Linked DNA regions of Desulfosediminicola ganghwensis. The main gene of each other region encodes a partner of the protein of the gene in region 2 in a complex. Links are inferred from orthologs where the notes say so. Each region holds a gene or a part of one and is shown on either strand. Other genes may lie near its edges.

Region 1 (5,223 bases), 3.6 Mb from region 2 along the record:
AAAGCGAGGAATATAATACATCTCGGGAAAAATGAGAAGTATTATTTGTTCTTCAAACGAAATTTTCACGAGAACTCAATATTAAAGGACCATTGTCGGTCACAGCAACTGAGTGCTCAAAATGTGCTGAAGGCTTCTTGTCAGCTGTAATTACTGTCCAACCGTCACGCAACACCTTTACTTTGTAAGTCCCAAGGTTCACCATCGGCTCGATGGCAAGTACCATACCAGAGATGAGTTTAGGTGAGCGCTCGCCTTGGAAAAAGTTAGGTATTTCCGGCCCTTCATGTAATGCAGTGCCAATTCCATGCCCAACAAACTGACGAACTATGGAAAAGCCCTCTTTTTCAACATAACCTTGAACAGCTTTTGAAATATCGCTAATGCGATTTCCAGGAACAACCTGTTCTATGGCTCTGTCGAGAGACTCCTTCGTCACATCCAAAAGCCGCTGCTTTGCAGAATCTATTTTTCCAATAGGGATGGTAACTGCGGAATCACCATAGTACCCTTTAAACTTTACTCCGAAATCGACAGAAAGAATGTCGCCCTTTCTGAGCTTGCGTTTTCTGGACGGAATGCCGTGAACAACCTCCTCGTTTACAGAAACACACAAACTTCCGGGAAAACCACGGTAGCCCTTGAAAGCCGGGACTGCATTTCTCTTGTGACAGAGAGCCTCAGCCATCTGATCAAGCTCCAGGGTGGTCATTCCCGGTTCAGCTGTTTTTAAAAGCATGCAGAGAGTCTCAGCGACAATCTGATTTGCTTCCTGCATAATTTTTATTTCATCGGGGCTCTTAACCACGATTGATTTTCCGCAACTCGGATCAGCGCAACTCACGTATTACTTCCTACCCCGAATTTTACCCTGCTTCATGAAACCTTCGTAGTTTCGCATGTGCAGATGAGATTCAACCTGCGAAATGGTATCAATACAGACACCAACTACGATAAGCAGAGCTGTTCCCCCAAAGTAGAACGGAATGTTAAATTTGGAGATCATAATCGTAGGCAGTACACATACGGCACTGAGATATATTGCTCCCACCACGGTAAGCCTTGTTAGAACCTTGTCAATAAACTCGGCTGTTTTCTTGCCTGGGCGAATACCCGGGATAAAGCCGCCATTCTTTTTGAGGTTCTCTGCTACATCATCCGGTTTGAAAGTGACTGCTGTATAAAAGAAACAGAAGAACACAATCATGAATGTATAAATAATGTAGTAGTAAACGGTACCTGGATTCAAGGCTGCAGAGGCCTGTTGAACCCAATCAACCTGTATAAAGCTTCCTATGGTGGCAGGAAACATCATGATTGAAGATGCAAAAATCGGTGGAATAACACCAGATACATTTATCTTCAAAGGAAGATGTGAACTTTGTCCACCGTACACCCTGCGTCCGACAACACGCTTCGCGTATTGGATCGGGATTCTTCTCTGTGAAGTCTCGCAAAAAACGATGAGTCCGACAACACAAAACATGAATGCAAGCAGCAACGGAACGAAGAACATTCCTATTTCTCCGGCCTTCACCAACTGAAAAGAGTTGACGATTGCTGAAGGAATACCGGCCACAATACCAGCGAAGATTACCAGGGAGATACCGTTACCAATACCTCTTTCAGTAATTTGCTCGCCAAGCCACATTATAAACGCTGTACCTGAGGTAAGAGTTATAATGGTCATGAGGAGGAAAGGTAGACCCGGATTGAGAACAATGGGCTCTCCTCCAGGACCTGTCATTCCCTCAAGTCCCATGGCGATAAAAGTACCCTGGATAATTGAGAGTACTACTGTGCCGTAACGCGTATATTGCGTGATTTTCCTCTGCCCAGCCTGACCCTCTTTCTTGAGTTGCTCTAGCTGCGGAATAACCACGGTCAGAAGCTGGATGATAATCGATGCACTAATATAAGGCATAATGCCAAGTGCAAAGATGGAGAAATTCTCAAGCGCTCCGCCGGAGAACATATTGAACATTCCAAATAAAGTTCCGGCGTTCTGATTAAAGAAACTTGCCAGTGCTTCGCTGTTAATCCCGGGTGTTGGGATCTGTACACCCATCCGGTAAACAGCCAGCATGATAATTACGAAGAATATTCTCTTACGCAACTCTGGAATGTTAGCAGCATTCTGCAATCCACTCATTGTAAATCCCTATGATCGATCCAAACTTGAAGAAACGCATCACCGGCCAAAGCCGTATCTTATTTAGATACGGCTTCTGCCTGAATTACCTCGCCGCCAGCAGCTTCAATAAGCTCCTTAGCTTTACCACTGATCTTCTCGACCTGGACTTTAACCGGCTTGGTTATAGCACCATTGGCGAGAATCTTAACGAGTTTGCCTGGTTTAACCATTCCAGCCTCAGCGAGAGCAGCACTGGTGATTACATCAGCACCCTCGAAAGCTTCCAGCTGGTCCAGAGAAACAAGTGCGTATTCTTTTTTGAAGATGTTGGTAAAACCACGCTTCGGCAGACGACGCTGCAGAGGCATCTGACCACCTTCGAAACCTGGTTTGATACCGGAACCTGATCTGGACTTGAATCCTTTGTGACCACGACCAGCTGTCTTGCCGTGTCCGGATCCTGGGCCTCTTCCAAGGCGCTTCCTCTGTTTGGTTGCACCTTTCTGAGGAGACAGATTGCTTAAATCCAACATGTTATACCTCCTCGATCTTTACCAGGTGATGCACCTTGGCGAGCATTCCTCGCAGCTCAGGTGTATCTTTTCTGGTAATAGTCTTATTCATTTTGGTAAGCCCAAGCCCGGTCAAAGTAGCGCGCACCTTTTGGGTGCTGCCGATTCCACTTTTGACCAGAGTGAATGTAATTGTCTCGGCCATTTGACTACCTTCTATTTGGAAATTTGAAAAAGCTCCAGGCGCATAAAATAGAATCTGTGCACCTTAAGCTTAAAAATTACGCTGTGATTTCTTCCACAGTTTTACCGCGCAGTTCAGCAATCTTCTGAGCACTACGCAAGCTGCGGAGTCCATCGAGAGTTGCTTTAACCATGTTGTGCGGATTGTGAGAACCAAGGCACTTAGTCAGGATGTTTGAAACACCTGCAGCCTCAAGTACCGCACGAACAGGACCACCGGCAATAAGTCCGGTACCTGCAGATGCCGGCTTGAGCAGAACACTGCCCGCACCGTACTGGCCGATAATCTCATGTGGAATGGAAACATCGGTCAGAGGAACTTGCTGCATATCGCGACGGGCTTTCTCTACACCTTTACGGATCGCCTCAGGAACCTGGTTTGCTTTGCCAAGACCGTAGCCGACTTTTCCTTTACCATCTCCTACAACTACAATGGCACTGAAAGAGAAGCGTCTACCGCCTTTAACGACCTTAGCAACCCTGTTGATAAATACTATCTTTTCGATCAGTTCCTCAGTATTCTCAGCTTTGGAACGTTTGAAATCAGACAAGGGACACCCCCATTATTTTGTATGACATTAAAATTTCAGACCGCCTTCACGGGCCCCTTCTGAAAGCGACTTAACCCGCCCGTGGTAGATGTAACCACCGCGATCGAAGATAACATCTTCAATGCCGGCTGCCTTTGCCCGCTCAGCGATTTTCATTCCAACAGCTTTTGCAGCTCCAGTTTTACTGGCATCCTCACCAACAGCGAATTCTTTATCGATGGTGGACATTGCTGCAAGAGTACGACCTGCTACGTCATCAATAATCTGAGCGTAAATGTGCTTGTTGCTTTTAAATACTCTAAGACGTGGCCGCTCGCTTGTACCTGTGATCTTTTTTCGAATTCTACGGACACGCTTCGCTCTCGCGACTGTCCTGGGATTCGTCTTAGCCATAGTTCTATTCCGTTATAAATTTTACCTGCAACGTAAAACGTTACGAGAAATTATTTAGCACCAGCTTTACCGACTTTACGTACGATATGTTCATCTTCGTAGCGAATACCTTTGCCCTTGTATGGCTCAGGTTTTCTGATCTGACGAATCTTGGCGGCGGTAAGGCCGAGGAGATTTTTATCAATAGATTCAAGTGTAATCTTGTTGGCGCCTTCAACGGTTGCCTGCACTTCTTTGGGAAGTGTAAAGTCAACTGGGTTGGAGAATCCTACATTCAAGGTGAGATTGGAACCGGCAACATTTGCCTTGTAACCAACACCTTCGATAATCAAAGTTTTTTTGAAACCTTCGACAACACCAATGATCATGTTGTTTACGAGGCTACGGAACAGACCGCGGAACGCATTTGTTTTTCTGCTTTCGTCACGACCATTTACAATAATTTGATTGTCCTCGAGCTTAATTTCAACTTCAGGACGCGCTTCAAGTTCCAGACTTCCTTTATTCCCGGTAACTGTGATTTGCTGACCCATGATGTCAACTTTCACTCCAGCGGGCACAGGAATTGGTTGCTTACCAATACGAGACATAATTACCTCCTTATTTGCGAAATTACCAAATCTCGCAAATGATCTCCCCGCCAGTGTTCAGGGCCCTTGCTTGTTTATCAGTGATGATGCCTTTCGAAGTAGAAACAATTGCCACACCAAGTCCGGAAAGGACTGTGGGAATTGCGCTTGCTTTGGCATACTTTCGGAGACCAGGCTTACTTACACGTTTAATGCCCCTGATCACAGCTTCACCATCCGGGCCATATTTCAAGGTAAGAGTAAGCGTTCCTTGAACTCCTTTGTCGGAAACTTGATAGTCGTTGATAAAGCCTTCATCTTTCAGAACCTTGGCGATATTCACCTTTACGTTCGATTTAGGCATGTCAACGGTATCAAATTTTACCATTACTGCGTTTCGGATCCTGGTCAGCATATCTGCCAGGGGATCGCTCATTGACATAGCGAACACTCCTTATTCTGTTTAAGTAATCTACTAATCAAACAAAGTTGGTTTTGCTGGTTTACCAACTCGATTTGGTAACACCAGTGATTTCACCACTGGACGCCAGCTTACGGAAACAAATTCTGCAGATACCGAACTTTCTGATGAAAGCTCTAGGACGTCCGCAGATTGGACATCTGTTGTACTTCCGCACACCAAACTTTGGTTTACTTTGTGCCTTAGCAATTATGGATTTCTTAGCCAAAACGACCTCCAGATTTTCTCTTTAGTTATCCTCAGTACAAAAATACCGATTCTATTTTTTGAAGGGCATTCCCATCTTCTTCAGAAGGAAACAAGCTTCTTCGTCAGTATTTGCAGAGGTTACGATTGTGAT
Region 2 (7,555 bases):
TGAGTACGGCCGTACCGTTCTGCCCATTGGTGCACTAAAGAAATAAGCTGGTATCAGCCTGTAATTCGCCGAACGGAAAAAGGGGGTGTTCACACGGAACACCCCCTTTTTCTTTGTCTGTGATCTGTCGTACAGTTGAACGTATCACAGCAATGTTATTGCCGTGTACTGCCCCACCCTTTACAACCTGAATTGTGACTACTCACCAAGCCCAAGCGCCTTACGCTTTGCCTTGATCCGCTCATCCATCTTCTCTGCCGCAATCCTGTAATCCGCTTCCACCAGAAATGATGCGCCAAAAACGTCTTCCAGCCCACCTGTTGCCAGATCAGTCACCAGCTTTGAACCAGTGATCTGGGGCGGGGTACCGATCTGCACCGGAATACCGGAAGCCACGCAATAAACGCCAATAGCCACCGCTTTCTCCGAATACCACTCAGGCGAAGCGCCCCAGACCGGAAGATCAGAGATGTCAACGCCCAGAGCGTCGGCAATACTACCGCATAACTGGATGACCCGCGAATTATCAACACATGAGCCGAAGTGCAGCACCGGTGGTATATCAAGAGCGCCACAGATCTTCTGCAAACCCGGCCCTGCCATTTCGGCACCTGCTGGAACCATCAGTCCCGCCTTTCCTGCCGCTGTGGTGATACAGCCGGTGGCGAGCACGAGAATATCTCTCTTGATGAGCTCTTTAGCGAGCCCCACGTTCTGTGAATCGTGGGTGAATTTGGGGTTATTGCAGCCAACTATCGCCACGACACCACGGATCGATCCGTCCTTAATGGCCTCAAGCAACGGTTCAAGACTACCTCCCAGCATGTCCAGCAGGGCTTCGTTGGAGAAACCTGAGACTATATCCACCGGCTCCACCGGGATCTCAACCCTTGAGTTATCCCTACTACCATATGCCTCAATACTCATTTCGACGATCTGGCGCGCCTGCTCCGCTGCTCTTGAAGTATCAAATGACACATGGGTTGCACCGGTAAAACGCGCCTTGTCGGAAGTCGTGATAAACCTGGTATGATAACACGCAGCCGCCTGAACCAGGCTTGGCATAATGCACTGGTAATCGACCACAACAGCTTCCACCGCCCCGGTCACTATGGCCAGTTCCGTCATCAGGTGGTTGCCTGCCATGGGAATTCCCTGACGGCCGAGCAGCTCATTGCCGGTACAACACAATCCACCGATATTGATGCCTTCCGCGCCGGCTGCTTTTGCTTTGGCAATCATTTCCGGATCACGGGCTGCTGCCAAAACCATTTCTGAGACCACCGGATTGTGGCCATGCACCAGGATATTGACCTGTTCTTTCCGGATCACTCCCAGGTTTACTTTCGATGCAGCGGGGGTCGGTACTCCGAAAATAATATCCGACAATTCAGTCCCAATCATCGAGCCACCCCAACCATCTGCCAAGGCCGTCCGGGCTGAGTGCAGCATGGTGGAAATCGCGTCATTATCACACCCCATATGGGTGCGGTGCATCATCTCTGCTATTTCCCTGTCCACCCCCCGGGGAATTACATTCAACTGCCGCCAGATCTCTTTTCGCTTCTCGGGAACCCGGCCCATAAAGGCCAGTTCTTTTTTTCTGCTGCCGAAATCTGCAAACAAGACATCGACCAGTTCTCTCGCCACATCCTGCTTTGTCCTGCCATCGGTGGCTACTCCTACCTCCTGTGCGACCCGGTACAGCTTCTCTTCATTCGTGATGGTGTAAGCACTGGCTTTGCCCTCCACTATCGCTTCAAGTACTTCAATCAGGTCCCGGCCATGGTCGGAATGTCCAGCAGAGCCACCAGCGACAAAGCGGCCGAAATTTCGGGCTACAATGACGTTACCATCAGCCCCGCAAACTCCACGCTGCATCTTGCCGTTTTCTTTGAGGCTGATCCTGCATGGTCCCATATTGCAGTTTTTGCAGGTCAACCCCAATTCACAGAATTTGCACCCGGGTGTTTGTTGTTCAAAACGATCCCAGACAGTTTCCACGCCATCCCTGGCCGCTTTTTCTATCATTTTCGTAGCATCTTCCCAGATGCTTTTGTTCTTCACATCACCACTATCTTTAGCCATCTTTTCTCCTCCGAAATCTTTTTACGCTCAGGAAACCCGGTTTACCTCACTAGGTATGTACATCAGTACACCGTCGTCAGTTAAAAAACTGTCGTCTACCTGACAGAGGAAAAAGAAAAAAACAATACCGCTTACTGGATACCTATCCCACCAGCATGTTCCAGGGCCTGAATGTCCTGAATTACATAGAGTCCCCGCCGTGGCCGGATAACAAGATCGCCACGTATAAGTTCATTGAGGAGCATTGAGATCGTCTGCCTCGACGAGCCCACAAGACGAGCCAGGTGCTCGGTCGACAGATCTATTTCAACCTCAATTGAACCATCACCCTGCACTGATCCGTGTTTTCTCGCTTCGTAGGAGAGCAGAGCTATCAGACGTGCACCCACATCCTTAAAGGCAAGGCTGTCAATTATTGAGAAAGAACGCTCCAGAATATTACCCAGCACCCGTACCATGGCTTTGGTGATTTCAGGGTCACCGACCATGCGTTGCCGGAAAGTCTCAACGTTGGCGGTAAGCAGGGTTGCGTCAGTAAGCGCCTGCACAAATGTAGGGGTATGGCTCGAATAGATATCTCCGCGCGTCAGAATACCGAGACTGAACTCCTTTTCCTCATAACCGAGATAAATACGCACCCGGCCATGCACAACAATGAAGATTCGATTGCGCTGATCACCCGGCTGACTGACAAAGTTCCCCTTGGCATGATATTCGGGCTCCAGGGCTGAATACAGGTCTGCAAACTCAGGTCTTTCAAGATGATCGAGAAGATTCGCCTCTAGAAATTTCATTCTTGCCTCACTGAATACATTTCGATTGCCTACATGAAAAGCAGATGATAGTGAGAAACCGTTAAGGGGTCAATGATTACAAGGTGGCGGGGAATAGATGGATAGTCGTTTATAGACATAGACAACATGGCGACAACACACAATGAGATTACCAGCATCCTCAGCGTAAGATTTGAGGGAGGATAAAAAAAAGATTTAGAAGTTACACCCTACCAGGGCAGCGTTTCATTCCAATTCTTTCAGCGTATTTTTATCAGGCATATAATCAACTGAACCTATACGTCTGTATTCTCACGCCTAATTCCCGATCGATCCTTGCTGAGATTCAAAAGCAACCTGAAAATCCAATTTAAAAAAATGGATAAAAAAAAACCGTAAATTACTGTTCAGTAATTTACGGTTTTATATAAATGGTGCCGAAGACGAGAGTCGAACTCGTACGGGCGTGGCCCACTACCCCCTCAAGATAGCGTGTCTACCAATTCCACCACTTCGGCACTCAAAGAGTGTGTCTATTTTGTTTCGCTGTCAGTTGTTGCTGCTTCTGTCTCTTCTGCTGCGGGAAGAACTGCATCTTCCTGGGCAAGAGGTTTTGCCTCTTCAACTGCTGCGGGTTGCTCTTTTACCACACTTTTCATCACAGATCCAGCACTTTTTTCCGATGAAATATAGGCAAGAGACAACGAAGTTACCATAAAAATTACAGCCGCTGCCGTGGTGATTTTATTCAGCAGTGGTATTGGGCCCTCTGAGCCAAAAAGTGACTGACTGGACCCACCGAAGCTTGCACCTATATCGGCGCCTTTACCTTGCTGAAGCAGGACAATGCCTACCAGGAAGAGGCAAACGACAACGTGTGCAATTGTGAGTAATGTATCCATTCAGACCTTCTTTTAGTTCTTCTGGTAATTAATAATACGCCCGAACGATTCAGCGTCCAGAGCGGCTCCGCCAACCAGCGCACCGTCTATATCGGGTTGCGCCATCAACTCATCTACGTTGGTTGGTTTGACCGAGCCACCATACAATATTCTCATTTGCTCAGCAACGTTTTTTTCAAACAACTTTGAGATAAGTTCCCTGATAAAAGCATGAGCTTCCTGTGCCTGCTCTTTGCTTGCTGTTTTGCCTGTGCCAATAGCCCAGACTGGCTCGTAGGCAATAACAACCCTGGCCATCTGCTCGGCTCTCACCCCGGCCAATCCGTTTCTAATCTGGGTTTCAAGGACATTGAGCATTTGGCCCGACTCACGTTCTGTCAGGGTCTCTCCGACACAAAGCAGGGCCATGAGATCAAAATCCAGAGCGCCTTTTACCCGCTGATTTATCAGGGTATCAGTCTCAAAAAACAGCTGCCTGCGCTCTGAATGGCCAATAATGGCCGCACTACCACCAGCATCTTTAACCATTACCGGTGAAATCTCACCGGTAAAAGCGCCTTGTTCCTCCCAGCAGACATTCTGGGACGACACAATGATATCACTGCCTGAAACCGTTTCAGCCACCGCAGCTATAACGGTGTAGGGTGGAGCGAGAAGCACCTCCCGATCCGCAAAGGTGGGACAATGCTTCATAACTTCTTCAGCCAACCGGCATGCATCCTCACGGGTGGTATGCATTTTCCAGTTACCGGCCATCAACGATTTTCTCATGATGATCCTCTTTGAAATTTTGCTATGACGTAAACAGACTCGACCGGTTACGTCTTAGTCGCCAAGTGCAATAACACCCGGCAGCTCTTTCCCTTCCATAAGGTGTAAAAAGGCACCACCACCGGTGGACATATACGAGATATTTCTGGATTCACCAGACTTCTTCACTGCCGCATTTGAGTCGCCGCCACCAGTTATGGACAGTGCATGTGATGAGGCGACAGCCTGACAGATAGCCATGGTTCCCCGCGCAAAGGCGTCCATCTCAAAAGCTCCCATTGGCCCGTTCCAGACAATGGTTCTGGCATCAGCCAACGCTTCCTGAAATAGGATAGTGGTTGCCGGCCCAATATCAAGGGCCATCCAGTTTTCCGGGATATCCTTGTAGGTCACGTTTTTGGTAACTGCGTGGGGACTGAATGAGTCAGCAGCCACAAAATCCACCGGCAGATAGAGCTTTACTCCCTGTTTTTCGGCTGCGGCTATGAAATTTCTGGCAGTATCGAGCAGATCATCTTCCACTTTTGAGGCACCGACCTCAACTCCCATGGATTTTAGAAAAGTGTTGGCCATTGCGCCGCCGATCACCATACTATCTACCTTGCCGAGCATATTCTCAAGTGCACCGATCTTCGATGACACCTTTGCACCACCAACCAGAGCAACTAAGGGACGAACAGGATTATCCATCGACTTGTGAAAGTAATCCATTTCTGTCTGGAGCAACATGCCGGCGCCTTTATCTTTGACCAATTCGGCAACGCCTACCACAGAGGCATGCGCCCTGTGCGAGCAGGCAAAAGCATCGTTTATGTAAACCTCAGCATGGCGGGCTAGCTTTTTGGAAAAATCCGGATCATTGGCTGTCTCTTCATTATAATAGCGCAGATTCTCCAGCAGGACTAATTCGCCTGTTGCCATTGCCGCCACGACCTTTTCTGCCTCTTCGCCGATACAATCGGTGGCAAAATGCACTTTTTTCCCAATTAAGGCTGCCAGGTGTTCCGCTACCGGGCGCAGGCTGAACGCTTCCACCCTTTGCCCTTTGGGCCGCCCCATATGGGAACAGATAACCGGTAAGCCTCCCTGCTCAAGGATATGCTGCAAGGTCGGCAACACCATACGGATGCGAATGTCATCGGTTATATTGCCGCCATCATCCATCGGCACATTGAAATCGGCGCGCACGAGCACACGTTTGCCCGACAGTTCTAAATCATATATAGTCTTCATCGTAAAATCTCCGGAACAAGGCTGGTTGTCTAACTGGAAGAAAATAGCACCTTCAACCATCAATATAGAGCAATTCTTTCCTATAAATCAAGGCATTATCCCTGGGATTCGCGTAATACCCAGCGCGTTCGCCAACTTGAGCAAACCCCTGGGAACAATAAAATTTACACGCCGGTTCATTTTTCGACCGTACTTCAAGAAAGAGACTACTGACGTTAACAGCCGCCAGTTTTTTGATAAGAACTCTGAGCAATTTTTGCGCCACACCTTTTCTGCGCTCGGAGGCCGCAACCGCGATCTTCAGCAACTCGGCTTCAGGCCCGCAATAGCGAGAACAACACCAGCCATTAATGTTACCATCGTCATCGGTTGAGACAAGCACAATACTTTCGGGCAGGGGGAGTTCGGCAAGAATCTGAGCAGGTGTCCACGGAGATGGAGACTCCTGCTCGATAATGGAAATGGCCCCGCAGTCTTCCGGAGCCATGTTACGGATATTCACAGGTAACGACTTAAACCATTTCGTCGGCAACCTTGACGGTTAAATCACCGAGCATATTGGTATAGCTACCAAGTTCGTTGTCATACCAGCCATAAACCACCGCCTGGGTTACCGGTACATTGAGGACAGGATCGGCACCAGCTGCAACAGTTGCCCCCTTGACCTTACCAAGGTTGACCGGAATAGCAGCGGTACGCGTATGCGTCTCAGACGCTTCAATAACCGCAGCAGCCCTTGGAGTGCCGAGGATATCCGAGCTGACATTCTGCTGCTCGGTATACTCGAGGTATGGGGTAACCTCAGAAAACTCTCTGTAGATGCTGTTGATATCCGCGCGCTTTGTCGGGGTATCAAGCTCATCCTGCAGATTGAGCACCAGGATAATCAGGGAACCACTTGAAGTCGGAATACGGACAGATTCTGCCATAAAACCGATTTTCTCCATCTCTGGAATAACCAACGAAAGCGCTTTGGCCGCTCCGGTGGTTGTCAGGATGATATTATTGAGAATCGAACGGTTTTTCCTGAGGTCGGCTGCACCTGCGCCGGGCAGACGATCAAGTACCTGCTGGCTGCCTGTTGCCGCGTGAACAGTCACCATTGAAGCACTGAGAATACGATCCGCTCCCATTCGCTCCATGAGTGGTTTGATCATGTATGACAAGCAGGTAGTGGTACATGAGGCAGCAGAGATGAGATTGTGCCTGGCCGGATCGTACATGTCGTCATTGATGCCCATTACCGTGGTAATGGCATCGTCCGGCATATCCAGCCCTTTGGATTTAATCTTGAATGGCGCAGACAATAAAACCTTTTCCGCACCTGCCTGCATATGACCTCTCATTGCACCACGGCCTTCACTGGCATCCGCAGTGGGGTCTTTGAAGACACCGGTGGTATCCACCACCAGCTTGACATCATTTTCCCGCCAGGCAATATCGAGAGGATTTCTGGCTTCCCGCAGTATGCGTACAGGAACACCATTAATCACCATGGAGCCTTTCTCTTCATCAAGCTCCTGGATCATCCTCCCTGCCGTATGGCCGTGGAGATACGTACCCAGCCGTCCATATGTTGAATCACGCTCTATGATCGCTGCAAGATCGGCAAGTCCGCCTCCGACTTCGCGACCGGTATTAACAACAAGCCCTGAGAAGTGCTTACGCGATACATGGTGCCATAATGAAAGCTTCCCAATTCGTCCAAGACCGTTGATACCTAAATACATGGCAATACGTCTCCTTTATGAGTATTGTGTCACAAGTGTTAATGCCGCCTCTATGTCC

The links.
Region 1: secG (region 2) and secY share a complex: the UniProt entries of both Escherichia coli proteins name them as parts of the sec protein translocase complex. The link is inferred for Desulfosediminicola ganghwensis from one-to-one orthologs.

What each region holds. Positions count from the first base shown.
Region 1 is NZ_CP050699.1:5,056,898-5,062,120, forward strand. What follows is about bases 1-2,931. They hold secY (preprotein translocase subunit SecY), read right to left. Parts: upstream 2,153-2,931; coding sequence 848-2,152; downstream 1-847. Other genes in these bases: map (type I methionyl aminopeptidase), read right to left, coding at 53-811; rplO (50S ribosomal protein L15), read right to left, coding at 2,212-2,664; rpmD (50S ribosomal protein L30), read right to left, coding at 2,669-2,851; rpsE (30S ribosomal protein S5), read right to left, coding at 2,928-2,931. Also shown: more of rpsE, read right to left, coding at 2,932-3,440; rplR (50S ribosomal protein L18), read right to left, coding at 3,468-3,833; rplF (50S ribosomal protein L6), read right to left, coding at 3,884-4,423; rpsH (30S ribosomal protein S8), read right to left, coding at 4,446-4,844; FCL45_RS21835 (type Z 30S ribosomal protein S14), read right to left, coding at 4,906-5,091; rplE (50S ribosomal protein L5), read right to left, coding at 5,143-5,223. UniProt on the Escherichia coli protein: The central subunit of the protein translocation channel SecYEG. Consists of two halves formed by TMs 1-5 and 6-10.
Region 2 is NZ_CP050699.1:1,479,915-1,487,469, reverse strand. What follows is about bases 2,080-5,049. They hold secG (preprotein translocase subunit SecG), read right to left. Parts: upstream 3,764-5,049; coding sequence 3,395-3,763; downstream 2,080-3,394. Other genes in these bases: FCL45_RS06355 (phosphoglycerate kinase), read right to left, coding at 4,589-5,049; tpiA (triose-phosphate isomerase), read right to left, coding at 3,776-4,534; FCL45_RS06375 (Crp/Fnr family transcriptional regulator), read right to left, coding at 2,220-2,882; cooS (anaerobic carbon-monoxide dehydrogenase catalytic subunit), read right to left, coding at 2,080-2,088. Also shown: FCL45_RS06385 (acetate uptake transporter), read left to right, coding at 1-46; more of cooS, read right to left, coding at 199-2,079; more of FCL45_RS06355, read right to left, coding at 5,050-5,767; rimI (ribosomal protein S18-alanine N-acetyltransferase), read right to left, coding at 5,820-6,269; FCL45_RS06345 (type I glyceraldehyde-3-phosphate dehydrogenase), read right to left, coding at 6,280-7,497. UniProt on the Escherichia coli protein: Subunit of the protein translocation channel SecYEG. Overexpression of some hybrid proteins has been thought to jam the protein secretion apparatus resulting in cell death; while this may be true it also results in FtsH-mediated degradation of SecY.